DNA from 3 places in the Moritella sp. 24 genome. Region 2 is predicted to be linked to each of the others. Evidence: predicted binding sites of a transcription regulator. Region 2 holds the regulator's gene; each other region holds the start of a gene.
The links. The regulator LexA, encoded in region 2, represses DNA repair genes until DNA is damaged. The targets are predictions, from matches to a motif close to TACTGTATNNNNATACAGTA.

Region 1 (10,902 bases), 350 kb from region 2:
GCAACTAATTCTACCATTAGGTGTCGAATCTCAAGTATTACAAGTGATTACGCGTAACGGTGACATCTATACAAGTCAAAATATTGAAAACGTGCGTTTTGTTCCTCTAATTAATGGAGAGTTGGCGTGAAAACATGGAGGCAAAACTCCACTCATAGAGGTTTACGCAATATACGCCGATGGAAGTTATGGCATAGCATAGCGGCTTACTTTTTTTTAACTCAGTTAGTTGGTTGTTCTACAGCTAACTATAGTCCTGCACCTGTTACTAGCGTTCAGGGTTATAAAACAGAATTAAAGTCACGTATTAGTACGTCTACTTATCGCGTTAAAAAAGGGGAAACCTTATATGCGATTGCGTGGCGTAGTAATCAAGATTTCAAGCATTTAGCTGCATTGAATAACATTCCCAATCCATATCAAATTTATCCAGGGCAAGTGCTCAAGCTAACGGGTAAAATACCGAAGTCATCATATAAAAAACTGACACCGGTAAAAGTAGCAAAAACAGCAAAAACAGCAAGTAAAAAACCGACTAAAACGAGTGTTAAAGCGCCATCTCGCCCATTAGCGAAGCCTGCACCGACAAAGACTGTAGTCGCTAAAGCTAAGCCGCCGGTTAAAACAAAACCACCGGTAAAGGCGAAGCCTCCAGTTGTTAAAGCGCCGAAGCCATCTGTTGCTAAAGTATCGAAACCTAAGGCTGTGAATAATAATAAATTGTCATGGGCGTGGCCGGCATCAGGCAAGTTAATTAGCACTTATTCGAGCAGTAAGACAGGACAGCAAGGGGTCAATATCGCGGGTTCATTAGGCCGTAATGTATTGGCTTCAGAAGCGGGTCGCGTGGTTTATTCTGGTAATGGTCTACGTGGTTACGGCAATCTAATCATCATCAAACATAATGATGATTATTTAAGTGCTTATGCCTATAATCAAAAGCTACTTGTGAAAGAACAACAGTGGGTTAAGTCTGGTCAGAAGATTGCAAGTATGGGTAACACGGGACCTAATTCGGGTGCTGAACTGTATTTTGAAATTCGCTATCGCGGCAAGCCGGTTAACCCTATGCGTTATTTGCCTAAACGTTAAGCCCGACTGAAAGTCGTTTATTAGACTAATCTTAATAAGCGATTTACTTCAGTCAGAGGACTAACCGTAATGAGCAAGATAACTGATGCAAAGAAGTTAGACGTTGAAGATCATGATGTATCTGAAAACGATAAAAAAGCACGACCAGGGATGGGTATATTTGACGATGAGCAACTCGTCCCTAACGATGCAAAAAGCTTAGATGCAACACAGCTTTATCTTGGGGAAATTGGTTTTTCACCGTTACTGACAGCAGAAGAAGAAGTTTTTTATGCACGTCGTGCCTTACGTGGCGATGCGAGTTCACGAAAGCGTATGATTGAAAGTAATCTACGTTTAGTGGTTAAAATTGCAAGACGTTACAATAACCGTGGGTTAGCTTTACTTGATTTAATTGAAGAAGGTAATCTCGGTTTGATCCGCGCTGTTGAGAAGTTTGATCCCGAGCGCGGATTTCGATTTTCAACTTATGCGACATGGTGGATAAGACAAACCATCGAACGCGCTATCATGAATCAAACCCGTACTATTCGTTTACCCATCCATGTCGTTAAAGAACTCAATGTGTACCTTCGCGCCGCACGTGAACTTGCCCACGAGTTAGATCATGAACCGACCGCGGAAGATATTGCTGATAAATTAGATAAACCCGTTGCTGATGTCAGTAAAATGCTGCGCTTAAATGAACGTATTAGCTCTGTTGATACGCCGATTGGTGGGGATTCAGAAAAAGCGTTATTAGATATTATTTCGGATGAGAAAGGAGATGGGCCTGAAAGCTGCACGCAAAACGATGATATTAAATTTAGTATCGTTCGTTGGCTTGAAGAGCTAAATCCAAAGCAGCGGGAAGTATTGGCAAGACGTTTTGGATTACTTGGTTATGACGCCTCCACACTCGAAGATGTCGGCCGTGAAATTGGTTTAACGCGCGAACGTGTTCGTCAAATACAAGTCGAAGCATTACGACGATTACGGGAGTTGTTAGGGCAGCAAGGACTCTCTGTTGAGGCATTGTTTAGGTTATAACAATTCATTAAACGTAATACTATTGAGCAGTTAATCATTAAGTTGTTACTCGTCTTAATGATTAGCCATTAACTCAGCCTTTCTGCTTATTTTATTAAAATCAGTCATACTATTCATTCGTTTTTAGTATCTTAATAAACCTCTGCAAACATGGATTGTTTAAGGACGGTTATGTCATTTTTTCGTTGTTTTGTTCACTTGTTATTTGTAATTAGTAGCGGGTTACTGATCACAGGCTGCTCTACGCCTCGATTATTTGTTAATAGCGACCTGCCTGCCATACCGAGTGATGCGGAGTTTCTTGTATTGCCAACTGATATTCATGGATTGTCGGGTGCAAGAGCTGAAAAAGAAGCTATCTTTTATCAATCCTTCAAGTCTGCTTTTAATGAACTTGCTATTGATACCCCTCAACTTGAGTCTCGATTAAAGCATCATAGTTTTAGCGATGTGTCTTGGAAAATGAGTCATGCAATGCATAGACTTGTGACCGACTTTGATTGTTTTAGTTATACCGATGCATACCAATTAGACCTTGATGATGGCGAAGCAAGCAGTAAATTTAGAGAGCTCGATGACGATATTTATTATTTAGGACAATGGCTAAAGCAGGCTTATCAGTGGTCCGATATACCAGACTATATCGCGATAGCCCATATCGACAGTATGGGGGTGTCGCAAGCTGGTAGACTGATTAAATACAGAGTGATTGCAGGAATTTACTCGACACAACGAAAAGCATTAGAGCGAGTCGTTACGTATGTAACAAAAAGCCCAAATAACCATGCCGCCATTTTACATGACTTAGATAATTTGGGCTTTCTAATCTATCGTGAGCTGTTTAAATTAAACTAACGCTTATTTCTCACTAACCATTAAAGTAGTTCTTTTAAACGGTATAAAGCATCCAATGCTTCACGTGGCGTCATATTATCAATATTCAACGTATTGAGGTCATCGATAATAGGATGCGGTAGTGGTTCAGCTGTCACTTGTGGGCTTTCGCCTGCCGCAGTTGGTTGGTGCGAGTTTAGTTCTAACTCATGCAACTTCACTTTCGCTGCGTGAATCACGGGCTTTGGTACACCGGCTAATGCTGCTACCTGTAGTCCGTAACTGCGATCGGCTGCGCCATCTTGCACTGCATGCATAAACACAATTGAGTCACCGTGTTCAACCGCATCTAGATGTACATTCACCAAGCTAGGGTGCTGCTCTGTTAACGTCGTTAGTTCAAAGTAGTGCGTTGCAAAGAGGGTATAAGCTTGGATCTTATTCGTTAGATATTCTGCACAAGCCCACGCTAATGACAAGCCATCGTAGGTACTTGTACCGCGGCCAATTTCATCCATCAATACTAAGCTGTTCGCGGTTGCATTATGTAAAATATTTGCTGTTTCAGTCATTTCTACCATGAAGGTTGAGCGACCTGATGCCAGATCATCCGATGCACCAATACGTGTAAAGATACGATCGATTAATGATGTTGTTACTTGCTCTGCAGGTACGAAACTACCGATGTGCGCCATTAGCGTGATTAATGCTGTTTGACGCATATATGTCGATTTACCACCCATATTCGGGCCAGTAATAATTAACATGCGACGTTCAGGGTTAAGCTGCACTGGATTGGCAATAAACGGTTCTGTCATCACCTGTTCAACCACAGGGTGACGACCATTGGTAATGTCGATACCCGGTTTAACACTGATTGTTGGACGGCAGTAGTTTAAGGTTTCTGCACGTTCAGCAAAATTACATAATACATCCAATTCTGATAATGCAGCTGCACTGTCTTGTAGTGCAGGAATGTAAGGTAATAACTTATCTAATAGTTGCTCGTATAGCTGTTTTTCTAGCGCCAGTGATTTACCTTGGCTACTAAGTACTTTATCTTCGTGCTCTTTCAGTTCGGGAATAATGTAACGTTCAGTATTTTTAAGCGTTTGACGTCGGATATAAGTGGCAGGCACTTGATCTGATTGCAGGCGACTTACTTCGATGAAATAGCCGTGTACTCTGTTATAACCAACTTTTAATGTTGGAATTCCTGTCTGCTGTTTTTCACGTTCTTCTAAAGCGTGCAAATAATCGGTTGCGCCTTGGCTTAGTGCGCGCCATTCGTCTAGTTCTTGATTGTAACCGGGTGCAATAACACCACCATCACGAATTAACACAGGAGGGTTGTCGATAACAGCAAAGCTCAATAATGCTTCAAGTTCACTAAATTCGCCAGCCAGTTGCTGCAGCGAGTTTAAGTGGTCCGCATTGTGTTCTGCAAGCAGGGTTTGCAGCGTAGGCAGTTGTTGGAATGCATTACGTAAACGTACTAGGTCACGTGGACGTGCAGAACGCAGTGATAAACGCGCAATGATTCGTTCGATGTCACCAATAGTGCGTAGCACTGGCTGGATATCGTTTAATGCGCCAACATCAAGTAGCGATTGAATACTTGACTGACGTTGTTCTAATACCAAGCTATCGCGGATAGGCTGATGTAACCAGCGCTTTAGTAAACGGCTACCCATTGGCGTTGAAGTGTGATCAAGTATTTCAGCAAGGGTATTATCAACACCGCCAGACAAGTTCTGTGTTAGCTCTAGATTACGACGTGTTGCCGCATCCATAACAACCATTTGTTCGGTTTGTTCAAGCTTGATCGCTCGGATATGTGGTAACGCTGTTCGCTGTGTTTCTTTAACATACTGCATTAAACAACCTGCCGCACATAGTGCCACGGGCGAACTTTCTACACCAAAACCTACCAGATCTTTAGTACCAAACTGTTGGCATAACACATTGCGACCTGTTTGTAAGTCAAATTCCCATTCTGGGCGACGACGTAGACCTTTAAGGTGTTTAATATGTTGAACTGATTCAAACGACTCGCAATAAAGTAGCTCTGCTGGTTCAGTACGTTGCAGTTCTGCCAGCAAGGTTTCTTCAGAGTTAAATTGATTGATCAAGAAGCGGCCGCTACCCATATCAAGGGTGGCATAACCAAAGTTGCTACCGTCATGAAATAATGCCGCTAATAAATTGTCATTACGTTCTGTCAATAAGGCTTCATCACTGACTGTACCGGGTGTGACAATACGTACGACTTTACGTTCTACGGGCCCTTTTGATGTTGCTGGGTCTCCGATTTGCTCACAGATAGCAACCGATTCGCCACTACGTACTAGCTTTGCTAGATAGCCTTCCAATGAATGGTAAGGAATACCTGCCATTGGAATCGGGTTACCGTTTGACTTGCCACGCTTGGTCAGCGAGATACCTAATAGTTGTGACGCTTTTTTAGCATCATCATAAAATAACTCGTAAAAGTCACCCATACGATAAAACAATAGGATATCTGGTTGCTCAGCTTTTAACTTAAAAAATTGTTGCATCATCGGTGTGTGATTCGTTAAGTCTTGAGGGGCAAGAAAGTCAGGTTGCATAGCGGCTCGGTTCTAAAAAGATAATTGCGGCTATAATAACAATGCTAAAGCAAGGTGGCGACTGTATTTTTTTGTGGATAAATATGAGCCATGAATAATTTTTCAAAAAATATGATTTTATTGCTTGATACTGTATGAACGAACAGTATACTTAAGCTATAAAATTAAATACTCGATTATGCCTCAGGGGAATAAAATGGACGCGAATAAAGAAAAAGCCTTAGCTGCAGCACTTGGACAAATTGAAAAACAATTTGGTAAAGGTTCTATCATGAAGCTGGGTGACAACCGTACCATGGACGTAGAAACAGTTTCTACTGGTTCACTTTCTCTTGATATCGCGTTGGGTGCTGGTGGCTTACCAATGGGTCGTATCGTAGAAATCTATGGTCCTGAATCAAGTGGTAAAACAACGTTAACACTAGAAGTTATCGCGTCAGCACAACGTGAAGGTAAAATCTGTGCGTTTATTGATGCTGAGCATGCTCTAGACCCTATCTACGCAGGTAAATTAGGCGTCGATATTAATGAGTTATTAGTATCGCAACCGGATACAGGTGAGCAAGCGCTAGAAATTTGTGACATGCTAGCACGCTCAGGTGCTGTTGATATTATCGTAGTCGATTCTGTTGCTGCACTAACACCGAAAGCTGAAATTGAAGGCGACATGGGCGACAGCCACATGGGTCTACAAGCACGTATGTTATCGCAAGCAATGCGTAAACTTACTGGTAACTTAAAGCAAACGAACACTATGTGTATCTTCATTAACCAAATCCGTATGAAGATTGGTGTAATGTTTGGTTCACCTGAAACGACTACGGGCGGTAACGCACTTAAATTCTACGCGTCAGTTCGTTTAGATATCCGTCGTATTGGTTCAGTAAAAGATGGCGACGAGATCACGGGTAATGAAACACGTGTGAAAGTTGTTAAAAACAAAATTGCAGCACCATTCAGACAAGCTGAATTCCAAATCCTATACGGTAAAGGCTTTAACCGTAACGGTGAGTTAATCGATTTAGGTGTTAAAGAAAAACTAATTGAAAAAGCAGGCGCTTGGTACTCATACAAGGGTGATAAGATCGGTCAAGGTAAAGCGAAATCAACACAATTCCTTATCGATAACCCTGCTATTGCTACAGAAATTGACGGTCTTATCCGTGCTAATTTACTTGGCAATAAAGATGAAGAAGTGGTTGCTGTTGCGACAACTGAAGCTGAAAACGAATTTTAATCATAGTTTCATATCGTTTAATTAATTTATCACACTTCGTTTAATCGCGAGTGTGAATCATTAATTAGCATGTACGAATGAATCAGTATGATGAAAGAAAGGCAGGTATGTAACATACCTGCCTTTTTTATTTAGCTCTCATTGATGTTCTTTTTATCATTACAACACCCGTTAACGCCATTAATACCAATAATCCTAGACCGATATATCCAAACCACTGATCAAACGTTTTATTGCCTGTCCAGCGCAGATAATGAATGTCATACATGGTATTAAAAATACGGCTATCCGCACCTTGCTGACGTAGGGTTAAGCGCGACCAATCAAACATGAGTTTTACATTGGTATCTGTCATCGCAATACCGTCTTTATAGTCTAAAACTAATCCGTAACGATCGGGATTATGTTTTACGGCATCTTGTAATAAATTAACTATGTTTTGCGCGCGAGGCTCTGATACTGCTTGATTATCTACAGGGTTAATATGCTGCCATTTGTTATCGATTTTGACGCGATAATGCTTACCTAAAATAGAGCGGTTAATCGCAATTTCTTGCCAATTTTGCTTTGGGGATATTTGTATTGTCGAATTAAGCGGGTAAGTGGTTACCTGTAATTGTTCATAGGCATTTTCATAACCGGGTTTAACCAAAAAAAATGCGCCTGTTAATGCCCAGAGTGTCACGGGTAATATGAGTAAATAACCGAGATAACGGTGTAGTGTATAGGTATTCATTGCAGTCTATTAAATAAAATTTCGTTATCGCTATTTTACGGTTTAATAATAAAAAGACCAGTTTAGGTGGTTGTTATAAGTGCTTTTTATTATTAACCATAGCATAACGTTTAATAGACTAGCATTTAGAAGGTCAGCGCTGTTTGTGCGACGAACCCATAGGTTTCATCTTCACTTAACATGCCTGTTAAGTCGATATGGAGAATACTAAAGGGCGATAAACCCATGCCAAAGGTAATTTGGTTACTGTCATTGTCGTTTAAATCATAGCGGAAGCCGCCTCGAAACTGTAACCAACCCCATGCATCCATTTCAGCCCCCAGACGGGTGTATTGAGATGGCTTTTTGTTACTGAGAGTATCTGATTGAGTAATATCGATATCGACAGCGGCAGTAAGCCACTCACTATGGAGTGCGAAGCCGGTCGTGATTTGTGGTTTTATTTCATAACGAAACGTTTCTGAGGCATTAGAAACTTGATGCTCAAGCATGTTTTTGGCGACTAAACCAAAAGTAAAATGTTTATTGGGTTCGACGACAAAACCCGCATCGATATTAAAGGCCACATCATCATCCATAGTGCCATCTTTTTCTAAATTACTGGCGTCAAAGTTATCGATGCTATCGGTATATTGATAAAAGCCAATCGCTTGCACTTTAGGGGATAAGCCGACATAAACAGGTGTGTTACCCAGTATGAATTTAGAGGCTAATGATATACCGAGATCCGTTACACCAACACCATGAAGCGTGATTGTTGAATCAAGCTCGTCGATTGCAGCTGGGTTTTGTCCTCTTAAGGCTTGAATATCACTATCACTGATATCAGCAGCGACTTGTAGATCAAGATAGGTATTGGTGAATAACGCAAAAGAGACTGTTTCATTGGGCACTGCGATGACACCCGCTAGCCCAACTTGTACGGGGATTTTTTCGTTATCTAACATCTCAAGTTCATTCGCAAGTTGACGAGCCGTGGCACGCGCTTGTGGTGAGTTAGAGTTATATTTATTTAATTCATTGATTAGATCTGACGCCGTATTGATACTATCAATGGTATCGCTATTATCATCTATTTGAGCGCCTATTGCTGGTAGTAATATTCCCACATTATCAGTATGTGAAAAACGAGCGAGTAATGCCGGGTTCATTAGTGGTGCACTCAGGTAGTGGGCTGATGCAACACCAGTACCTCCCATTGCATCACTGCGGGATTGAAAATATTGTTGACCAGCATTGGTTGATGAAATATATCCGACAGAGAGGGAGAGACTAATTAATGCCGACAGCGTATGCTTTTTCATGATGTATCCTTACAAGTTCGAGAAAATTATCGCGTGGCTCGATGCAGTACGGCATTATCTAAATCGACCGGTGTACTTATAGAGGATAAGCAAAAATATATTTTTTGAGGTGAATTAATCGATGATATATAACAAAAAAGCACCTTTTAAAAGGTGCTTTTAACATACTCTAATGTAAGGTGTTGAAATATATCAGAGTTATTGTTTTATGTTAGACTATTTTATTTATGTGATAAATATCAATAAATTAGAATTTAGCTGATACTTGTAAGACGAAACCGTCAATACCATAGACTGGCTCATCACTTGTGCTATTTGCTGCGTTCAGGCCGCTATCTTTAAATTCACCATCTTGATAAATGCCATAAGCACCGTTTTTACTGATGGTTGCAGCTAGGTCAATATGCACTAAATCCATTGGAGATATACCAAAACCAAAGGTGTAAAGATCATCTCTTACATCATTTAAGTCGTGACGAATACCTGCGCGTAACTGTAAAAAATCAAATAGGTTTGCTTCAACACCACCGCGGGCATAGCGAGATTCGCTGTTGCTCTCAAAACCTATCGCATCATTTAAATCCATTTCCGCGGTTAATGTAGCGAAATCATGGTGCAGTGCAAAACCTGCGGTAACTAATGGCGCTAACGTGAATACCATTTTTTCATCTGCTTGTCCGATACCTTTATATGCAGTTGTCTCTACTTCTAGGTTTTTCTTTAACATGTTACGGCCGCTGACAGCTACGCGGAAAGTGTCATAAAAATCAAATGCAATACCCGCATCAAGATTGAAATGACTTTGCTTATCGAGTCCATCAAGGAACGCATCTTCAAACTCTTGCAAGCCATCACTATTAATTGATATGTCATAACTATATGTGTCGATACGTTGGTATTTCGGTGATACACCAATCGAGACTTTAGCAATATTAGCATCCCAGTTCATCGATAACGCAAGGCCAAGATCGGAGACTGATACACCCGCTAGGTTGACCTTGCTATCAAGGTCATCTAGTGTTTGATTGTTAGCGAGGTCGATATCACTTTGGCTTACTTTCGCAGTCGCGACACTGGTCATATAAGAGTTACCAAAGAAAGCGACTGATAATGCACTACTTGGTAAGGCAATCGCAAAACTTGTACCTACATTGACGTCCATGCGTTGACCATCAAATTGGCTTAGCGCATTTGCATAAGCCGCAGCAGTTAATGGACTTCTATTATTGTCATAAGCATCTTGCGCTGTTTTAACGTTATCCAAAGCACCTAAGAACGCATCTGATGTTTCTGTTTGAACACCGATTGATGTTGGCGCATAGCGGGTGTGACCATTATCGCTATATGGAATTGCAGGCAGAATGACACCAATATAATCAGCGTTGCCTTGACCTAACAGTGCAGGGTTAACAAATGCGGCGGTGACAAAGTCGGAAGAGGCGACACCCGCACCACCCATTGCGTCATTACGGGCATCAAAATACAGTTGAGAAGCAAAGGAGGTCGGTGCAATCGCACACGTTAGTGCTGAAATAACAAGTAAACGTTTCATATCAATCCCTGATTTTTGATGCATATATTGACGCGATAACATGTTGGTTAATCCGTTAACCGACAGCTGTTATTCGCTGTGATATACCGCTAATGATGTTGGCTGTTTGATAACAAATAGTAGCACTGGACAAGATGAACTTAAGTTTGATGTTAAGTACTAGATTGTGAGAATGAATGTGTGATCCTGATCTTTTCATCAGAATTGATGTTGATTTAATGAGATTGGATTAGTCAGCCTTGTATCTCTCTAATATAGCGAGTATAAATAGCTGGAATCATAGTGAGAAACTACATTTTATAAAATAAAAATAGGGTCGTGTTATTTGTTGGTAGGTAATTAAAGTAGCAAAGTATGAGATGAATATTTCATACCTTCTTGTTGCTGAATCAACATTGCACATGGGTATCGATGTTAGTCTCTTCGTGAGCGATGGTAGTGATGTGAATAAGACGTCTGTAGACCACTGTGGCATTTATCTTTAGGTGAATATTTTTATTAAGTCGAAA
Region 2 (10,902 bases):
TTTGAAGGTATCGATCATCAACCATTATTAGCTAAAGTTGCAACTGGTTTACAGACGCATAAAGTCATGATCGTGTCAGACTACAATAAAGGCGCATTGGTTGAAGTTCAGCAGATGATCCAAGCTGCAAAACAGCAGGGTGTGAAAGTTTTTGTTGATCCAAAAGGGTGTGACTTTGAGAAGTACCGTGGTGCAACATTATTAACGCCAAATCTATCTGAATTTGAAGCGGTCGTTGGTCATTGTAAAAGTGAAGAGGATTTGGTTGAGAAAGGCCGAAAATTAATTGCTGAACACGACTTCGAAGCGTTATTGGTTACACGTAGTGAAAAGGGCATGACGTTAATTCGAGCTGGGCAAGATGAATTCCATCTGCCTGCACTAGCGCAAGAAGTATATGATGTAACTGGTGCCGGTGATACGGTTATTTCTGTGTTAGCCGCTGCAGTATCTGCAGGTTCTTCATTGGAACAAGCATGTGCATTAGCAAACGCAGGAGCAAGTGTTGTTGTTGCTAAAATTGGTACTTCGACAGTTAGCCCTATTGAATTAGCTAATTCAGTGTATGGCTCTCATGAAAGCGGCTTTGGTGTGCTGACTGAAGAGCAACTAAAGATCGCGGTTAAATCAGCTAAATTACGTGGCGAGAATATTGTCATGACAAATGGCTGTTTTGATATTCTTCATGCTGGTCATGTTTCTTATCTAAACTCAGCACGTAAATTGGGACAACGTTTAATCCTTGCTGTTAACTCTGATGCATCAGTTCGTGGCCTAAAAGGTGCTGGTCGTCCGGTTAATACTTGTGACCGTCGCATGACAGTACTTGCAGCGTTAGGTGCTGTTGATTGGGTTGTTGAATTTACGGAAGAAACTCCGGAGCGTTTAATTACAGAGTTGTTACCTGATGTATTAGTGAAAGGTGGCGATTATAAAGTTGAAGAGATTGCTGGTCATAAGCAAGTGCTTGCGAATGGCGGTAAAGTTAATATTTTACAGTTTGAAGATGGTTGTTCAACGACTGCGATCATTAACGCAATCAAAAGTTAATTAGCCATTTACCTGGGTTGTTAACAAATTAAATTGATAAAGGAGTTGGCTAAATGGCTAACTCCTTTTTTATGAGTGTGGTATTGGTTCAGTTACTGTTTATTGTAATAACTACATTAATAAATATTTGGTAAATAATAAATTCTCGATAACCGCTTCACCGCTTTCTTGCTTTAATAAACTATTAACTTCATTTTGAATCATCTTTCGGACCTCTTCTCTACCAGTCAGAGAGCGTAAATGCTGTGGTGATTGTTGGCCTAATAATGAAATTATTTTATCTCTGATTAACGGTTCATGTTTTTCTATTACATCTAAGCTTTTATTATCTGCGAGCATAAATTCTATTGATACACTGATAAAACCAATCTTGTTCGTTTCACTGATATAGTTCGTAATAATATCAGGCTCTAAGCCAAAATAAATATACACGGGCTTATTACTATCGTTGGCTGATACGGCTGCGGATGAGAGCGATGCTGTTATCATGCATAAGAGCCAGAGTAATTTTTTCATTGACCGTATCCTTAGTTAAATGAGGCGTGAAAGAAGTTAGATTGATGGTCAGTATACTCACTTTCAAATGATTAATTAAATAAATCAGTCAACAAGTTGTGTCCCTGCTTACAATCTTGGTCTGAATAGCAGATAATTACGCCAGATTTCGTTGTAAAAAAGCAATTTATAATATGTCAGATAATATAAATAATACTCAGATGTGTGAACCTACATTATCAAGCGGCCCTATTGGGTGCGATTCAAAATGGCGATGGCCAACCATATTAGAAGAAACTCTATCTACGCGGCTTTATGATTGGTTAGTTGATACTGGTTCATTAACGACAAGGTTGAAGCAATATTGCCAGACGTTTACAGTTGAAGTATTAACGGAGGGTCATTATCCACTGTCCGACGACGAAAAAATAAAATTAAATCTAACGGATAATATCGGTTTTGTACGCGAAGTTTTACTGAAACTTGATGGTACGGCTTGGGTCTTTGCACGTAGTGTTATGCCGTCAAATACACTGACTGCACCAGGCGCTGAACTCGATAAATTGGGTAATCGTTCACTCGGTAGCGTATTATTTAACGCGCCAGACATGCAGCGTAGTGAAATTGAAATTGCTGAGTTTGATTCTCAGAGTAAGATATATTCCCTGTCTCATTTATTTTCTTCAGAGCCTAAAGCATCTTTATTTGGTCGTCGTTCATGTTTTTTATTAGGCGGAAAATCATTGCTTGTTGCTGAAGTTTTTTTACCTGATGCTTTGGCATATAAATAATAGAAGGATGTTAACTACATGTCGATTATGACATCAAAGATGAAAGATTACATACAGCTTACTCGTATGGATAAACCGATTGGTACTTTACTGTTAATGTGGCCAACACTTTGGGCATTATGGATTGCAGCTGAAGGAATGCCTAAATTAGATGTTCTACTTGTATTTACATTGGGCGTTATTTTTATGCGTGCAGCAGGTTGTGTCATTAATGATTTTGCAGACCGCCGTGTTGATGGACATGTAAAACGCACTGAAAATAGACCACTTGCAGCAGGGCGGATCTCAAGTCGTGCAGCATTGATATTTTTCTTTGCTCTCACGCTATTAGCATTTCTACTTGTGTTAACCATGAATACGCTGACGATAATGTTATCGTTTGTCGCAGTTGTGCTGGCTGCGAGCTACCCCTTCATGAAGCGCTATACTCATCTTCCTCAAGTTGTATTAGGGATGGCATTTGGTTGGGCTATTCCGATGGGGTTTGCTGCGCAGTTAGACACAGTACCGAGCTATGCATGGTTATTGTTTGTAGCCAATATTTTATGGACAGTCGCTTATGACACCTTGTATGCGATGGTAGATCGAGATGATGATTTAAAAATTGGCATCAAATCTACAGCTATTTTGTTTGGTGATAAAGATAAGTTGATTGTTGGTTTACTGCAATTATCATCATTATTATGCCTTGGTATTCTTGGTTGGTTATTAGTATTGCCGACGGTGTATTTTGTTGGGTTAACAGTTGTAGCTGGCTTGTTTGTATATCAACAAAGTTTGATTGTGAATCGTGATAGAGAATCTTGTTTTAAAGCTTTCTTACATAATAACTATGTTGGAATGGCTATTTTTGCAGGTATTTTTTTAAGTTATGTTTAAGTTTTTAGCTTAATGAAAAGTAGATAAATAAAAAAGGAGCCGAGGCTCCTTTTTTATTACGTACAATAATGAGATTTTATTATGTTAGTTTAGGCATCATTAGTCTGTTGGCTAAGCATTACATCAGATATCGTTTGCTTAACTTCTAGAGTCGTTAGGCTTCTTACTGTATTTGATAATTTAGCGATCTTATCCGCTTTAGCTGTACCTGTATCAGATAAGTAATCCAACTCTTGTAGCTTTTCAATAAAGATAGCAAACACTTTCTTATCAAAGAATTCTGGTGCACTAACACCATTGAGTGACGATAAACGTTCAGCAATGAGCTGGCTACGGTCTTCAAGTTTCTTCTTCTCAATAACTTGGTCATGCTCTAATACAGTCAGTACAATAGAGTAACGTTGTAATGTTTCTTGGATACTTGCAGCAAGTAATTTCAGTGACATTAAACGTTCAGCTACTGGCGTGATCACATCATTATTATTTTCAATTAGACCTTGTTGCTGCATTTCACTTAACGTGTCAGTAACGCAATCATCCAATTCATCATCTGAATATTTTAAGAACAGTTCAGCTTGAATTAAAGGATAAAGTTGACGTACTTTCGCGTTAATTTCTTGCACATTAATTTGTGGTCTTTCTGACGCGATAGCCGCGATTAATGAAGGTACTGCAAACAGGTGTAAAATATTATTACGATAGAAGGTTAACAGTACTGCTTGTTCGTATGACATCGACAGCATCTGGCCTAAACTATCTTCACGCACTGTGAACTTTTTCAGTGAGATTGCTTGGTCCAGAATTTCTTCGGCACTGTTTTCTGGCAAAGTACTGAATTCACTATAAGGGTTATTACGCAGTAATTTTAGGTAGCTATCAATTTGCTTCACTAAAATTTCTCGGCTTAACGCCTTGTGTGGTGCCGCGTGTAAAATTAATGCACAAATCGTTAATGCATTTACAGCCGCCGCATTATTAATTTTCACCATTACCTGATTAGCAAGATCGCGTGTCGTTTGGTGTAACCATTGAGGCTGCTCTTCAACCGGCATATTCATATCATCACGCCAATTTTCAACGTGTTTATTTAAATATTGGTTAAGGTTAATTGGCTCGCCAAAGTTCACAAATGCCTGGCCGTAGTTTTTTAATTTTTTAGCGATCCCAAATACTTGGAACATGCTTTCTTTTTTCTTATTCGCACCAGACAATTCTTTTACGTAAGTGCTTACTTCCATTACATGATCGTAACCGAGGTATACAGGAACCAAGGTTATTGGTCGGCTTTGCTCTCTTAGCATTGCCTGTAACGTCATATTAAGCATACCTGTTTTTGGTGGTAATAAACGACCTGTTCGGCTTCGACCACCTTCAGTAAAGAATTCTACCGAATAACCTTTAGAGAATAATAAGCTGAGGTATTCTCTAAAAATGGTCGCGTAAAGTTTATTGCCTTTAAATGTACGGCGTAAGAAGAACGCACCACCGCGACGGAACATGGGGCCCGCAGGGAAGAAGTTAAGGTTAATACCAGCTGCGATATGTGGCGGTATCAAGCCTTCGTTATAAATAACGTAAGAAATAAGTAAGTAATCCATGTGGCTACGATGGCAAGGCATGAATACAATTTCATGACCGTCGGCAGCAAGTTTACGTACTTGTTCTGCGTTGTTAACCTTGATACCGCTATAGATTTTGTTCCATAGCCATGTCATGAAGTTACTTGTATTTTTAACTAGCTTATATGAGAAATCACTCGCGATTTCATCAATATAATCATTGGCGCGTTTTTCAGCTTTTTGTGCGGAAATATTTTGCTCTGCGATCTCTACTTGAATCGCTTTTTTCACTTCAGGGTTACGCAGTAATTGCTCAAAAAGTTGGTAGCGATTAGGTAGTTTTGGTCCCGATGCCGCTAGTTTTTGACGGCTGAAATGAATTTTTGCAACACGAATTAATTTTTGAACAATTTTTTCATCAGTACCGTGTTGATCTGCCATGAAACGCAATGATACGGGTTTGTTAAAACGAACTAAATTATCTTTACGGTTAAGACCAACAATGAACGTTTTACGTAAACGGCTTGGAGAAATACTATTCGCTAATGACAGTAACGGTACCTGACCTTCTTTACCTGGTGCGCGGCCCCAAAAAAGAGCGACTGGCATTAACTGTATATCAAGTGCTTTGTCGTCTTTATGCAAGCGTAATAATTGCTGAAACTCATTGAAAAACACATCGGTATCTTTCACTTGGCCAAAGAGTGGCGCAGGGTTATCTAGACAAACATAACTGGGAATTATAACCCCGTTAACTTTTATTGGTGTGAGTGGATCCGGTAAGCCTAGTTCTTTACAGGCGCGTTGCAATGCAACCAGATCGGTCATTGATTTAGTTTTTAATGCATACACGATAGGACGTGTTAAATCTAAATTCAGCGCATTAACTGGATTATCTGGAACATATTGAGATTTAACTAAGCCATTAACGAAACTTCGACTTAACATTGACGGTGTTTGTTGCATAGGAGTTATCATTCTGTTGTTAAAAATGCGAGAGTGCTTACTCCAATAATATCAGATGTGTAGGCATAAATCTGTGTTTAAGCACCTGCAAACGATTAATTCATTATTATGCGGATATCATCACTGCTGATATTGCAAACTGATTATTACTGTATATAATTACAAGAAACTGTATATAAAACCAGTTAGGGTTCATGATGAAAGCATTAACACAAAGACAAGCAGAAGTATTTGCATTAGTTAAGCAACATATTAAAAATACAGGTATGCCACCTACTCGAGCTGAAATCGCGAAAGAGCTTGGTTTTCGTTCTCCTAATGCAGCAGAAGAACATTTAAAAGCATTAGCACGAAAAGGCCATATTGAAATTTTAGCGGGCACTTCTCGAGGTATTCGTTTGTTGGTTGATGCCGAAGACGCGAGCAATGATAGCGGTTTACCTTTAATCGGGCAGGTTGCAGCCGGCGAGCCAATTTTAGCGCAAGAACACATTGAAGCGCACTACAATGTCGATCCTTCAATGTTTACACCGACAGCTGATTTTTTACTGCGTGTACGCGGTGAGAGTATGCGTAATATTGGTATTATGGATGGCGATTTATTAGCGGTACATAAAACGAAGAATATTAGTAAAGGCCAAGTTGTTGTTGCACGTGTAGATGATGAAGTAACAGTGAAACGTTTTGAACAACAAGGCTGTGAAATTTTGCTGCATCCAGAGAACGATGAAATGAGCACTATTCGTGTTGATCTAAACTTTCAACATTTTGATATAGAAGGTGTTGCTGTTGGTATTATCCGTAATACTGATTGGATGTAATCACATTTTTCGTCCATACTTCTGAGGAGAGATAATAAATAATCTGATTATTCATTATCTCTCTTATCTCTCTTATCTCTCTTATCTTCCTTATTTCCTTCTTTTTCGTTCCCCCAAATCTAAAAATCATTTTCTAATTTTGCTCTAACGTCACAGTTTTGATCATCTTTTACTTCTTTATTTAATCCTTTCCTATACTCAACATTAGTTAGAAAAATAATTAAGTTTTTGTGATGGTATGTTTTAGACAATGTAGGATTAGCGATTATGGAACAGCGCTCTATCGCCATGGAATTAGGTGAGAAAATTGATATTACCTCTATCGCGCTGCTTAAAGTAACGCTTGATACACTCCCTATTAACTCTCATTCTCAAGTTTTTGATGCGCATCGTGTTACTCATATCGATAGTGCGTCTTGTCAGCTATTTCATGCTTATGCTCAACATCTAATGATACATAATTCGAGTCTCGTTTTTTTATCACCATCAGATAAATTTATGGCTGTAGTGAAAGCGTTAGGATTCGAATCTTATTTTAATTACGCATAAATATGAGGTGTTCTAATGAAGAGAATATTAGCTGTAGATGACTCGCTATCTATCCGCGAAATGGTTCAATTCACGTTAAAGCAGGCTGGCTATCATGTTGATGCGGCTGTTGATGGTGTGGATGGATTAGCCAAAGCTAAAACTGGGCAGTTTGACCTTATTATCTCTGATATTAATATGCCACGCATGGACGGCATTAGTTTAATTCGCCACTTACGTAATGAAAGTACTTATAAATTTACCCCCATTTTAATGTTAACGACTGAATCAGGTAGTGATATAAAAATGACGGGTAAATCTGCGGGTGCGACTGGCTGGATAGTGAAACCTTTTAATCCAGAAAAACTTATTGCTACCGTTCAAAAAGTGTTGAGGTAGTCATGGATATCGATCTTAAACAGTTCCATCATGTATTTATTGAAGAGTGCGTAGAAGGATTAGAGGTGATGGAGACTGAGCTTCTAAAATTAAATCCAGGTGCTGTTGATAGTGAAGTTATTAACACCATTTTTCGAGTCGCTCACTCAATTAAAGGTGGTGCAGGGACGTTTGGTTTTAATCAGTTAACCGAATTTACGCATGTTGCTGAAGCATTATTAGATGATCTACGTGCAGGAAAATTAACGCTTATCGATGGACATATTCGCCTTTTTTTCAAAACGGTTGATTGTTTAAGAGAGTGGATATTACGATTAGCGAGTGATTCAGAGTCGATACCTGAGGAGGCTGAAGCACTTAAGCTGCAATACAATTCGTTTTTACAGGTCGATGAATATCAGCAACAAATATTAGCAAGTAATGAAGAAATAACGCCTGAAGTCGTGTTACCAATAATTAATCATTTAGAGGGCGGTTATTGGTTAATTAATTTTATCCCTGGCAAGGATATTCTGAAACAAGGCAACGAACCGCGTTTAATGTTTGCTGAATTACAAGACATGGGAGAGCTTAAGGTCACGCCTAAACTCACGGCTATTCCACGATGGAGTGATGTATTACCCGAAGATATTTATGTTAGTTGGGATCTTGAATTAATTAGTCAAGTGAGTGAATTACAAATAAAAGAAGCATTTGAGTGGGTTGAGGATGACTCTACTATTACTATTACACACTCTAGTGCAATACAAGCTGTAATCCCAGCATCATGTCAGAACATTGTACCTACTGCAGATAATAAAGAATCTACTTTAGCAGTGCTAAGTACTCAAGTTTCCCCCCAGAAAATAACGAATAACAAATCAACAGAAACAAGTTCCATTCGAGTCTCTATCGATAAAGTTGATGCCTTAATTAATATGGTCGGCGAGCTGGTTATCACTCAAGCGATGCTGGGTGAACTTGGGCAGGACTTTTCTGCAGATAAACTTCCAGCCTTAAAGAAGGGTCTTATTCAGTTATCTCAACATACCCGTGAAATGCAAGATAGCGTGATGAAAATTCGGATGCTACCAATTCAATTTGCTTTTAACCGGATACCTCGAATGGTCAGAGATCTAAGTGAACAATTAGGTAAAAATGTATTGCTTCGTATGCACGGGGAAGAAACGGAATTGGATAAAATCATGCTGGAAAAACTCTCTGACCCGATTGTGCATCTTGTCCGTAACGCTTTAGATCATGGTATTGAAACAATTGAAGAAAGAAAGCTGACAGGTAAAAGTGATGTTGCTTGTCTTGATATTAGTGCTTTTCATCAAGGCGGTGAAATAATTGTCGAGATCCGAGATGATGGCCGAGGATTAAATCGCGCTAAAATCCATGCAAAAGCAATTGAAAAAGGCATAGCGAAAGAAGGCCAGCATTACAATCATAGCCAAATCGATGAGCTTATTTTTGCTCCGGGATTTTCAACCGTTGAAACTGTCAGTGATATCTCAGGTCGTGGTGTCGGAATGGATGTAGTAAAAAATAATATTGAGTCGCTTGGTGGTGATATTCAGGTTGAGTCTAATGATGGTGAGGGCAGTTGCTTTTCGATCCGATTACCGCTCACACTTTCTATTATGGATGGACAATTAATTAAGATTGGCAATAAAACGTATGTCTTACCTATCATGTCGATAATTGAATCCCTACAGTTAAAAGATGGCATGGTGACGAAACTAGCAGACCAAACTGAAGTATTTAAATTGCGAGATGAATTTATTCCAATTATTCGACTTTACCAAGTGCTAAATCATGAAACGAGTCTTGAACGAATCAGTGATGGACTATTAGTTGTGGTCGAAAGTGGCGCTAATAAATATGGTTTATTAGTGGATGATTTAGCTGCGCAACAGCAAGTCGTAATCAAGAATCTAGAAGATAATTTTATGAAGGTGGGCTGTGTTTCTGGAGCCACAATCCTAGGTAATGGAACGGTCGCTTTAATTCTAGATATTACAGATATTATAAAGAGAATAACCAGTAAACAATATCTACAGCAAAGTCAGCGATCACCTGTAGCAGCTTAATAGAAGGAAATAGGTATGGATAATCGAACATTAACAGATATTGATACAGGCGAAAAATCGACTCAATTTTTGACCTTCATTATGGCTGACGAAGAATATGGCGTGGAAATATTAGACGTGCAAGAAATTCGAGGTTGGGAACCTTGTACCGAAATTCCAAATATGCCGGAATATGTTAAAGGTGTTATTAATTTACGCGGCACTATCGTTCCAATTGTTGATTTGCGGCAAAAGTTTGGTTTAAACAACATCGAATATAGTGCGACAACCGTGGTGATCGTCGTAATGGTCTTGGTTGAAGGAAAATCAAAAGTAATGGGACTTGTTGTTGATGCTGTTTCTGATGTTCATACGATCTCACATCACGATATCAATTTACCTCCGCAGTTAGGGCAAAGCGATGGGCCGAGTGTGATTAGAGGTCTGGTATCAATTAACAATAAAATGGTTGTGTTATTAAGCTCAAGTTTATTATTAGACTTGGAACAGTTCAAGAATATGGAACAAATTAATACACAGAGAGCTGAACATGCAATAGCCGTTAATGACTAAGGCCGCAGTGCCCCTTATTTTTGGCAATACTCAAGGCTATAAATTAAATAGCATGAGGATGAAAGATGCTGAATTTGAGTATTTAACGCACCTTGCTTTTAAGCAATCTGGGATTGTTATTAGTGAGGCTAAGCGAGATATGCTTTATGGCCGAGTCATGAAAAGAATACGGCATCTCAGATTAAACGGGTTTGTATCGTACTGTCAGTTATTACAGGATAGTTACAGTGGCGAAGTGAGTGAATTCATTAATGCCATCACCACTAATTTGACCGCTTTTTTTCGTGAGGACCATCATTTTGATTTTTTACAGAAAGTGGCTTTGCCGCATTTTAAACGTCATAACGTAGATAAAAAATTGAGAATATGGTCAGCAGGGTGTTCAACTGGACAAGAGCCTTACTCCATAGCAATGAGTATAGAAAGAAAACTACAGAATTGGGATGCAAAGATATTAGCGACAGATTTAGATAGCGATGTGTTATCTCTCGCTCATCATGGCATTTATGATGATCTATCCGGTATTCCTGTGGCCTATCGTTCTCAATATTGTTCTGATATTGATAAATATCATCAGTACATGATGGATACAAAAATAAGGCAGCTTATTGCCTTCAAACAACTTAATTTACTTGCAGTATGGCCAATGACAGGACGTTTTGATGCGATATTTTGTCGTAATGTTTTGATTTATTTTAATGATGAAACGAAGAGGGCGTTAGTGAAACGGTTTTACTCATTACTAAAACCGGGTGGTTACCTTTTTATTGGCCATTCCGAAAGTCTG
Region 3 (10,902 bases), 960 kb from region 2:
CAGAAGAAGAAAACGTATGTCGTATTCTTGCGTACCATAAACCTGAAGGTGAGTTATGTACACGTAAAGATCCAGAAGGTCGTAAGACAGTATTTGACCGTCTACCACCACTAAAAGGTGGCCGTTGGATCGCGATTGGTCGTCTAGATATCAACACATCTGGTCTACTATTGTTTACTACAGATGGTGAACTTGCTAACCGCCTAATGCACCCAAGCCACGAAGTTGAACGTGAATACTCTTGTCGTATTTTTGGTGAAGTAACGCCAAAAATCATTCAAAACTTGCGTATGGGTGTTGAATTAGAAGATGGTCCTGCAAAATTCCAAAAAATTAAAGGTGTTGCTGCCGGTACTGGTGGTGAAGGTCTTAACCAATGGTACAATGTATTATTGAGTGAAGGTCGTAACCGTGAAGTTCGTCGTTTATGGGAATCTCAAGGTATTCAGGTAAGTCGTCTTATCCGTATCCGTTATGGTTCTTTAGTACTTGATCGCCGTTTACCACGTGGTGGTTGGTCGGAACTTGCACTTGATGAGATTAACTACTTACGCGCAATCGTTTCACTAGCACCAGAAACAACTGCACGTAACTTAGATCGTAAAGAAACACGTATTCGTCAAGGTCGTATCCGCCGTTCATTGAAAAACAATGAAGCACGTCAAAAGTCGGGTAGACTAGGTAAAGAAATTGAAGAAACCAATGAACCTCGCGGTAAAGGTCGTACTAAGCCTGCTGGTTCTGGTGTGCCACTTCATGGTAAGAAACGCCCAACTAAACAGCGTAGTCCTAAAAAAGGTCCAGTGAAGAAGCGTACTCGTATCTAATTACGACTAACCTATTCTTTATTGCTTAACGCGTTATCCCTGCTGTCACTCAGCTCTGGGGTAGCGCGTTTTTTTATGCCTGCTTTTTGTTATCGCGTTTGTCATCATACTGTCAATAAACTGCAATGCCCTCGTCATCAACACACTTTAATATAATCCTTTTAATTGATGAAAATTATTATAATTGGAAGGATCCTAGAATGAAGAAAACGCTTGTACTAACGATGGCTATTTTACTTGGCGGTTGTGCAACAACTGAGACGGCTTCGACAACACCTGCTGTTCAAGTTGCGAATGCACAAACGGAGCAATTTTTTGAAGTTCACAAAGATGGCCGTATTTATTTATTCAGTGATTTTGATCTTTATGAAGATTTCATGCAACTTGGTCATACCGCTTATTTTAAAGCATTCATTGGCGAAGGCCCACATGGCGAAACGCTTAAGTTTGGTTTAACAGGCGAGCAGAAAAAGAAACTTGAAGGCGTGAAACATGTCGACTTATATCAAGGTAAGCGTGAAGCAACAGGTCCTTTCTATGGCGAAATGTTCATGGACAATCGTTATTATGTATTTAGCTCATGGGCTGACATGAAATTAACACGTGACTCTGGTGAAGCTGCATTACGTTTCAGTGATATTGGCGCTGGTCCAGATGGTAAAACAGTTATTTATGTATTAAACAGCAAAAATAAAAAACAACGCCCAGATGCGTTAATGGCTGAATTTAAGCAAAAGCATAATATCTAACGAGTGGATATTAAAATGAGAAGTGAGAAGTGGGCTACTATTTCACTTCTCACTTCTACTTTTTATTTCTCAGTTCAGCAATATACCTTTCATTAAACACAAGCTAACGGCTATTCGGTCTCGGTAACAGCAGACTCTGCGCCATGACTAACTTGGTTCAACGGATACCTTGATATGAGGTCTGTTAGCGCCAGTGGTCGGTCAAAATAATAGCCTTGGACTAAATCACAACGGTAATGGCGAAGACGCTCATACTGCTCTTTGGTTTCGACTCCTTCAGCAATAACAGTCAAATCACTAAGTTGGCCAATGGCGATAATTGTTTTAACTAAGGATTCACTTTGATCGTTCGTTAAAAATTTATCGATAAATGAACGGTCAATTTTTATTTCATTGATTGGTAGATTGCTTAAATAGCTCAGCGATGAGTATCCAGTACCAAAATCATCAAGTGATAGTTTAAACCCGCACCTTCTAATCGATTGCAAAATGGGCTGCACTTTAGCTAAATCATTAATGAGTACGTTTTCTGTTATTTCTAAGGTAATAAGGCTGTTATCAAGATCCACATCATCAGTGATATTGATTAACTGATTAAGAAAGTCAGGTTCCATCAGTTGTTTGGGTGAAATATTAATTGATAGTTGTAGCTGAATGGCACTGTGGTGATTAAATTGCACAATATCATGTAACGATCTTTCAATAACAAAGCGGCCTATTTCATTGATAAGGCCAATATCTTCAGCAACTTGAATAAACTCGACAGGGGATACATGGCCCAACTTGGCATTATGCCAACGAACTAATGCCTCAACACCGTAGATTTGCCCTGTTGCTACATTAATTTGCGGCTGATAAAGCACATTCAATTCATTGTTTGCGACAGCTGAATGCAATTCAGATTCAAGCAATAGATCGCGCTGTACTTGGGTATTGATACTTTCATTAAAGAATAAAAAATTACCTTTTTGAGACGATTTCGATTTATATAAAACAATATCGGCTTTACTAATCAGTTGTTCGCTTTTCTCGCCATCATCTGGGTACATCGCAACCCCGATACTGCAACTTGAATGAATTGATTTTCCATTAATGATAAAGTTTTGTTTAAAGATCGCCTGTATGTTCTCCACTTTTTGCTCTGCATCGACTTGGCTGTCTAGCTCTGGGAAGCAGAAGATAAACTCATCACCACCAAAACGAGCCACACTATCTTTAGGTGATAATATGTTATGGAATATATTGCCTAGGGTCGCGAGTAAACTATCTCCGATAGAGTGCCCATACATATCATTTATCTTTTTAAAATCATCGAGGTCGACAAACATAACCGCTAATTTTTTATTCTTTTTCTTAGATAGATTAATCCCTTTTTCTATTTGGATATCGAGTAATGCGCGGTTCGGTAATTGAGTTAAGGAATCGTGTAATGCTTGGTGTTGTAGTTGTTCTTTAACTTGGTTTAATTTAGAAAAATCGGTCTTTATTTGAGTTTCATATAAGGCAAAGCGGCGAGCTAAATAGTTAGCTAAGACAAGCGATAAAGTGACAAAGAAAAAGGTAGCGAATAAACTTAACCACAAAATTTCGGTTAGGTCCTTTTTATTTTGTAGACTAATCCCTTTTTCACGCGCTGTAAGATAGCGTTCAATTTCGCTAATATATACCCCAGAACCGACTGCCCATTCCCAGTTTTGTAAACCGACAATGTAACTAATTTTATCGGCTGGTTTTGAGCTACTTGGCATTACAGAGCTAGTATAATGCAGGTAGTTTTCTCCCTGTTTAGCTACATCTATAATTCTTTTTGTTGTAAGTGATTGATGGTTGTTTTCTTGTGGGCTTTTAGTGTAATGAGATAAATAGTTGCCCTGATAATCGATAACAAAGATATAACGGTTAGTGCCATAATTCATCTGTGAAATACGTTTTAATAGACGTTGTTTAATATCATTTTCAACATCGACCACATACTCACCCGTGCCTATAAACCAATCATAAGGCGCAAAGTGTTTACTGAAGCCAATTTTTTCAAACTCTTGATTGTTATCTTGTGGTTTCACAAACCACCACCGAGTAAAACCTTCGCCTTTGGTTTTTATTACGTTGGCTATATCCCGAATAATATAATTGTCCCTTTCATCTTGGATATCCCACTTCGAGGTGCCCTCGAAATTTGGCAGGGTGGGGTGCATGACATTCAAACCATTCGTTTTATAAATGAAATAATAACCACGCCCTTGGTTAAAGCGAATACTTCTCAAAGCATTGGAAATTAACCTAGTTACTTGGGCTTCTGATTTATCTTTATTGGCTTCGTAGATAGTTGTCGCAATACGGTGGGCTTGCTCGACACGGGATTTAATATTGCTTTTTAATAGGGACTTTGTATTACTTTTTTCATAAGTAATTTGTTGCACAAGCTGTTTAACCTGTGATCTTACGAGTTCTTTTTCTGTTGCTATGAAATCTTGACGAAGCGTTTTTATATCATTAGTTAACTTTGTTTTATTGTTGTTTATTACAATGATGTTAACCAACACTGCAAACAAAATAACGATACTAGGGGGAAGTATTTTGACCAACCTCAGTATCTTAAAGTTAACGCTTTTTGTCATTGAATTATTTACGAATGGTAGTGATTAGATAAGTCTAATATAGTCAAAATAGATGAAGAAAGGAATACGTTATAGTTAACCATTTTGATATATGTCGCGATAAAAACCAATACGTTGAATATCAATATAAACGAACGCTGTAATGACTTAAATGTAGCTACCTTGAATAGTTAGTTAAAAGTGAATTGATAAAGAACATAAAAATAGACATTACTTCACTAAAAATGCGTTTGCTTATAGCGAAACACAAATTTTTAACATACATTACACAGGTTTTTATCATTTTGAGAGGGAAGGCACATAACATGGCAATGAAGCTTATTTTAGTTATTTTGTTTGGATTAGCACCTGCAACGTTTGCGTTTGCATCTGGTGGTGAGGAGATCGTTGATCTTACTGCGTCCAATATAGGCTATTTTGCTATTATCATTTTTACCTGCGCATATTTGTTGGTAATGGCGGAAGAGCATTTACATTTACGAAAATCAAAACCTGTGCTGGTGGCAGCGGGTGTTATTTGGGCGCTTATCGGTTGGCATTACGCTAACTTAGGTATGTCTGATATTGCCGAAGCTGCGTTTAGACACAACTTGTTAGAATATGCCGAACTCTTGTTGTTCTTACTGGTCGCGATGACTTATATCAACGCGATGGAAGAGCGTCAGTTGTTTGATGCATTACGCAGTTGGATGTTAAGTAAGGGTCTTGATTTAAGGGGATTGTTTTGGTTAACCGGTATTCTGGCATTCTTTATTTCACCGATTGCAGATAACTTAACCACGGCACTGCTTATGTGTGCAGTGGTACTAAAAGTGGCAGGTGAAAATAAAAAGTTCATCAACCTTGCTTGTATTAATATCGTGGTTGCCGCCAATGCGGGTGGTGCGTTCAGTCCGTTTGGTGACATTACAACGTTAATGGTTTGGCAGAAAGGCATGGTTGAGTTCAATGAATTCGCTGCGTTATTCTTACCATCTGTAGTGAATTTCATTATTCCTGCTGCGATCATGACATTATTTATTCCTAAAGGTGAAAAACTATCAGGCGTACAGGAAACGGTTATCACTAAACGTGGTGCTAAGCGTATTGTCTTGTTATTCCTACTGACAGTTGCCTCTGCCGTAGCCGCTCACAGCCTATTACACATGCCACCAGTACTGGGTATGATGACAGGTTTGGGTTATCTGCAATTCTTTGGTTACTTCTTACGTAAAACCCTGCCAATTTCGTTAGAGCGTAAGCGTGCGAAAGCTGAGCTTGCTCAGGACGAAAAAGCCTTGCAACAGCTTGGTGGTGTGGTGCCATTTGACGTATTTAATAAAGTAGCAAAAGCGGAGTGGGATACTCTGTTATTCTTCTACGGTGTGATCATGTGTGTGGGTGGTTTAGGCTTTATGGGTTACCTAAGTCTGGCATCGGGCATCATGTACGGCACGTGGGATACCACAATGGCAAACGTTGCGGTGGGTGTATTGTCTGCGATTGTTGATAATATTCCGGTGATGTTTGCGGTATTAAGCATGGAACCTGATATGTCGTTAGGACAATGGTTACTTGTTACCTTAACAGCGGGAGTGGGCGGTAGTTTGTTATCTATCGGTTCAGCTGCGGGTGTCGCACTAATGGGCCAAGCACGTGGTCTGTACACGTTTGCTGGTCACTTACGTTGGGCGCCAGTAATCGCATTAGGTTATATCGCTTCAATTCTTTGCCATTTATGGCTGAACGGTAATTTGTTTTAATTATCACATCTAAAAACAGAGTTCATTGTGCAATCTATTGGTGAAATTTGATTACATCATGTCGTGCGCAGTGAACTCTGCATTTCTGAATACATTCATCAGAACACACTCAAATGGGCATAGATCACGGTCACTGTATAATTATTTTTATAGATATTTATATCGGCGATGCTATATTTCGGCCGATATATATTGAAAGGAAATGATTATGAAGAGATGTCTCATTATTTTATTACTTGCTTCACAGATGTCTGGCTGTGTTGCACTTGGCGTTGTGACTGCTAAGTCGGTTATGGACTATAATTCGAGTCTAGAAACGGTGAAATAAAATGATTATCTGAGGTTTAAAGCATTGGTCTGACAGCGCCGATACTCAGTAATACCGGCGCTATTAAATCAATTCTTATCAATCTCATCTGATTGCGTTTGTACCGCGTATTGCAGTTGTTCTTCTAGCTCATCATGTTCTGGTTTATCTTTAATTGAGGTACTTAAGTCACTGTCATCAAATACGTCTGAATCTTGCAATATTTCAACCATGTCCGAAGCAATATCAGGCACAGAATCAATCATGGTACTAGCAATATCTACTGCATATTCAGGAATACTTTCAGCTAATTGACTCACATATTCATTCACCGCGCTTTCAATGTTGGCAGTGGCATCACCCGGTGTTGCTTCTTCACTTTCAATTAGGTTGCTGACGTAGGCTTCTGCGACCACATTTGATGACTCTGGTAACGCTTCAGATACTGCCAAGGCGAAGTCGGCTGACTGGGTCGGAGAGACATCGGTTAAACGATTATATAGCTCTGTTGCAGTTTGTTCAGAAGCCGCTGCGGTACGATCGACAGGACGCATATCATCTAATGAATCAGAAAGACTGATCATGTACTGGTCGGTCATTTCGAGTAATTCGTCTTGGTGATCGTCAACCATGTTTTCAGCCGCGATTTCCATCATATCAATACCGTTGTCTGGCATCGAGTTGGCGATAGCAACAATAATATTTGTAAACTGATCAGGACGTTCGGTGGTGATCCAGTCGACTAATTCTTCGGCCTGTTCTGGTGAGGCATTTGTTAACGCTTCGGCAATATGAATACTCATCTCTGGAGCGGCTGCTGTGATAGCGCGATACAGACGACTGATATCAATTTCCTCAATTGTACTCAATGCCGCGGCTAAATTTGAGGCATCATTAGGATCGCGCATAGCGAGGGTTTTTGCCATGTTTACCGCAGCGGCAGGATTGTTCGCCGCTAAGCTAATCGCCACTTCGACTTCTGACGTTTGTTCAAAAGAAGGGTGCGCATACTGAGTACGAGGATCCAGCTCTGATACTACGCCTGATGGGGTTTGCATGATGAAATTTTCTTGTTCATCCCGTGGTAATGCGGTCTGTTTAATCATATTCCCGAGAATAAATCCCAGCAAGCTAATCGCTGTTAGGCTCATAAAGGAAAATAAGGCTGCACTGCCAAATAAGTTCATGGCGATAGACGCGAGATTGGGTCCGAGAATACTCCCCAGTGCATAAATCAGTAGTAGGGCTCCCATTGCCGCTAAGATCTGTTCTCTTAACACTTTATCAAAGGTTTCTGACATGCTCATTGGGTAGAGGCAAGCTGTTAACCCCATGATGATCGCAATGGTTAATAGCGAAAGATTAAACTGTGATGTACTGATCAAGTGGGGTACTAATAAAGATAATGCCGCAATGATGAGGACCATAAATATCATTGTTTTACGACGGTCAAAGCGGTCGGATAAATAAGCTATCGGGTATTGAAAGATGATAGCGCCAAAAATGGATGCGCCCATAAAGATGGAGAGACTGAAGCCGTGGATGCCGTTATCATTGGCAAAAATTGGCAGCATGTTGAGCAAGCCCGCATAAAGAAAACCACCATAGAAACAGCAGATCACTCCCAGTGGCGACAGTTTTAAAATGGTCATTAAGGACATGGATTGGCTGTCTTCAATCTGTGGACCTTGATGCTTGCTGATCACCATTGGGGTGATAGAAAGACTGAATAAAATACCTGAGATAACGAACAAGGTGACGTCGGTTATCGGCGCGATATTTAATAAAAATTGGCCTGAAAAAAGTGCAGACATGATCACCATTTGGTTAATCGATAGTATGCGTCCTCGACTTTCTTCAGTGGCGCTGTGACTAAGCCAGCTATCGAGCGTCGCATTGGCACAGGCCATACAAAAACCAGTTAACATCCGCATTAATGCTAATACCAATGGTTCAGGATAGAGTCCTGAAAGTAAAATAGCCACCGAGGTTAAGCTGCCGCACATGGCAAATATGCGAATATGACCAACCCGTTGTAACAGCGTTCGACTATAGATCGCACCCAGTAAGAAACCAACTGATAGCATAGATAAGATAATACCAATGTTATCGACGCTGATACCGTCATTTTGCATACGAACAGGCAATAAAATATTACTCAGGCCATAACCTAGCATGAGTAAAAATCCACTGATTAGCAGCAATATAAATGGTTTAAGGGTCGTTATCACAGTCGTGTTCTCTTCTGAATTTAAAGTCGTTGATGATTATTGAGAGCTTTATAACATATAACTAACAAATTACGAGATCTGATTACGCTTTTACATCAATGCAATAGTATATAACGCATTTGAGGATACTGCTGCTTATCGATTTGATAAGTGTTTGTCATTTTCAGCATGGCATTTTCACATTTCTAAAAATGCTGTACACTTAACCAGTCTTACACTACTTTTTTTGGTTAATTTTGTCTGCTACATATCTGGGTTTTTTATTATCGCGCCATAGTCGTGACCGTAATGGTAACAACGAATTAAGTTACTGGTTAGCATCTGAAATGGGTGCGGTTAAACTGATCCCAACAACCCAGCCGCTTGTCATGTTTATTCCTCAAGATCAATTGACGACTGCATTAGCTTGCTTAAGTGAACTAAATCCGCGCTTTACGTTTAAAGATCTGAAACTGCGTAGCTTTGATTTAGAACTGATGAGTGCGTTTTATTTTCGTACTTCCCATGACTATCACCGCGCGCAAGAGTTATTAAGACGCAAACTCGTGACGGTATTAGAAGCAGATATTCGCCCGCCAGAGCGCTACTTAATGGAGCGTTTTGTGAAAGGGGCAGTGGAGTTCACGGGCACACCTGTACAACGAAAAGGCTATGTTGAGTTTCAACAGGCGCAGCTTAAACCTGCTGAGCTGCCAGATAACTTAGTCGACAAAATTAAACAAATTTCATTAGATATCGAATGTTCAGAACACGGTGAGCTTTACTCTATCGGTTTGTATTCATTAAGTCCCGCATACTGCCCTGATGGTCAACCCTTTAAACGGGTATACATGATTGGTGAAGCACCAGAAGCTGACACAGAACAAGACGTTAAACATGCTCCCTTGATTCATTGGGTAGCAGACGAAAAAAGCCTGTTATTGGCGCTACAAGCATTTGTGATCAGTTACGACCCCGATATCTTTATTGGTTGGAATGTCATTAACTTTGATTTTCGTTTATTGGCTGTGCGTGCCACATTCCATAATATAAAATTAGCGTTGGGTCGTGGTGGTCAAAACCTACATTGGCGTGATGGTCGCACACCGCAACAGCCCGGTTTTCTTACTTTACATGGCCGTGTGGTTGTTGATGGCATTGATAGTCTAAAAACGGCAACCTATAGCTTCCCCAGTTTCAGTTTAGAAAACGTAGCGCAAGAAATTCTAGGTGTAGGTAAAGATACTGATGATGTTGATAACCGTATGGATCAAATTAATCATGATTTTCACTTCAACAAGCCAAAACTAGCGAAGTACAATCTGCAAGATTGCGTATTAGTATGGGATATTTTTGTTAAGACCCGTTTGCTGGATTTCTTGTTATTACGTTCACAACTAACAGGATTAGAATTAGATCGTAACGGTGGTTCGGTACTGGCATTTACCAATGTGTATTTACCTAAGTTACATCGTGCGGGTTATATAGCTCCCAACCTACGTGAGAGTGGAGTAACGGCGAGTCCCGGTGGCTATGTAATGGACTCATTTCCGGGCTTGTATGATCATGTGATCGTGCTAGATTTTAAAAGCCTATATCCGTCGATCATCCGCACCTTTAAAATTGATCCCGTAGGACTGTTAGAAGGTGTGCAAAATCCCACTGAAGCAATACCGGGTTTCCGTGGCGGTTTGTTTGATCGTGAAAAGCATTATTTACCTGAAGTGATCTCAGGGTTATGGGCGCAGCGTGATCAAGCTAAAATAGATAAGGATGCCGCGCGTTCTCAAGCAATTAAGATCTTAATGAACTCGTTTTATGGGGTGTTAGGATCGGGCGGTTGCCGTTTTTATGATACCCGTTTAGCGTCGTCGATCACTATGCGTGGTCAAGAGATCATGCAGACGACCGCAGGCTGGATCGAAGCCAAAGGTTACAAGGTTATTTACGGTGATACCGACTCCACATTTGTGTTGCTTGATCGCTCAAAGTTCACAGAGGGAGATCGTGGCGAACAAGCGGATCGTATGGGCGCTGAGTTGTCGGAATATATCAATCAGCAGTGGCAACGACACTTGCGTGAAGATTACGACATTGATTGCTTCTTAGATATTGAATATGAAGTGCATTATCACAAATTCTTAATGCCGACGATTCGCGGATTAGATAAAGGCAGTAAAAAACGCTATGCCGGTTTGGTGAATACCAAAGACGGTGAAAAGCTGATTTTCAAAGGATTAGAAACGGTACGTACTGATTGGACTGATTTAGCCAAAATGTTCCAGATGGAGCTATACCATCGGGTATTCCATGATTTGGAAGTGAAAGATTACGTGCTTGAGATTGTCGAGAAAACCTTAGCGGGTGAGTTTAACGACAAGTTAGTTTATCGTAAGCGTTTACGCCAAGAGTTGTCTGCTTATGTGAAGAATGTACCGCCACATGTCAA

Region 1: the regulator LexA is predicted to act here: its motif matches at 5,693-5,712, upstream of recA (recombinase RecA).
Region 3: the regulator LexA is predicted to act here: its motif matches at 8,667-8,686, upstream of HWV00_RS05355 (DNA polymerase II).

What each region holds. Positions count from the first base shown of each region.
Region 1 is NZ_CP056123.1:534,583-545,484, forward strand. It holds gene HWV00_RS02460 (protein-L-isoaspartate(D-aspartate) O-methyltransferase) at 1-130, shown strand, start outside; gene HWV00_RS02465 (peptidoglycan DD-metalloendopeptidase family protein) at 127-1,092, shown strand; gene rpoS (RNA polymerase sigma factor RpoS) at 1,162-2,121, shown strand; gene HWV00_RS02475 (RNA polymerase subunit sigma) at 2,293-2,976, shown strand; gene mutS (DNA mismatch repair protein MutS) at 2,997-5,564, opposite strand; gene recA (recombinase RecA) at 5,743-6,801, shown strand; gene HWV00_RS02490 (PepSY domain-containing protein) at 6,929-7,537, opposite strand; gene HWV00_RS02495 (conjugal transfer protein TraF) at 7,663-8,841, opposite strand; gene traF (conjugal transfer protein TraF) at 9,089-10,393, opposite strand; gene HWV00_RS21390 (hypothetical protein) at 10,753-10,878, shown strand.
Region 2 is NZ_CP056123.1:186,984-197,885, forward strand. It holds gene hldE (bifunctional D-glycero-beta-D-manno-heptose-7-phosphate kinase/D-glycero-beta-D-manno-heptose 1-phosphate adenylyltransferase HldE) at 1-1,050, shown strand, start outside; gene HWV00_RS00890 (flagellar basal body-associated FliL family protein) at 1,162-1,566, opposite strand; gene HWV00_RS00895 (chorismate lyase) at 1,740-2,336, shown strand; gene ubiA (4-hydroxybenzoate octaprenyltransferase) at 2,355-3,215, shown strand; gene plsB (glycerol-3-phosphate 1-O-acyltransferase PlsB) at 3,305-5,740, opposite strand; gene lexA (transcriptional repressor LexA) at 5,938-6,561, shown strand; gene HWV00_RS00915 (STAS domain-containing protein) at 6,829-7,110, shown strand; gene HWV00_RS00920 (response regulator) at 7,126-7,488, shown strand; gene HWV00_RS00925 (chemotaxis protein CheA) at 7,491-9,563, shown strand; gene HWV00_RS00930 (chemotaxis protein CheW) at 9,579-10,115, shown strand; gene HWV00_RS00935 (protein-glutamate O-methyltransferase CheR) at 10,108-10,902, shown strand, end outside.
Region 3 is NZ_CP056123.1:1,149,401-1,160,302, forward strand. It holds gene rluB (23S rRNA pseudouridine(2605) synthase RluB) at 1-827, shown strand, start outside; gene HWV00_RS05335 (hypothetical protein) at 1,028-1,576, shown strand; gene HWV00_RS05340 (cache domain-containing protein) at 1,687-4,194, opposite strand; gene nhaD (sodium:proton antiporter NhaD) at 4,500-5,936, shown strand; gene HWV00_RS05350 (MFS transporter) at 6,333-8,474, opposite strand; gene HWV00_RS05355 (DNA polymerase II) at 8,711-10,902, shown strand, end outside.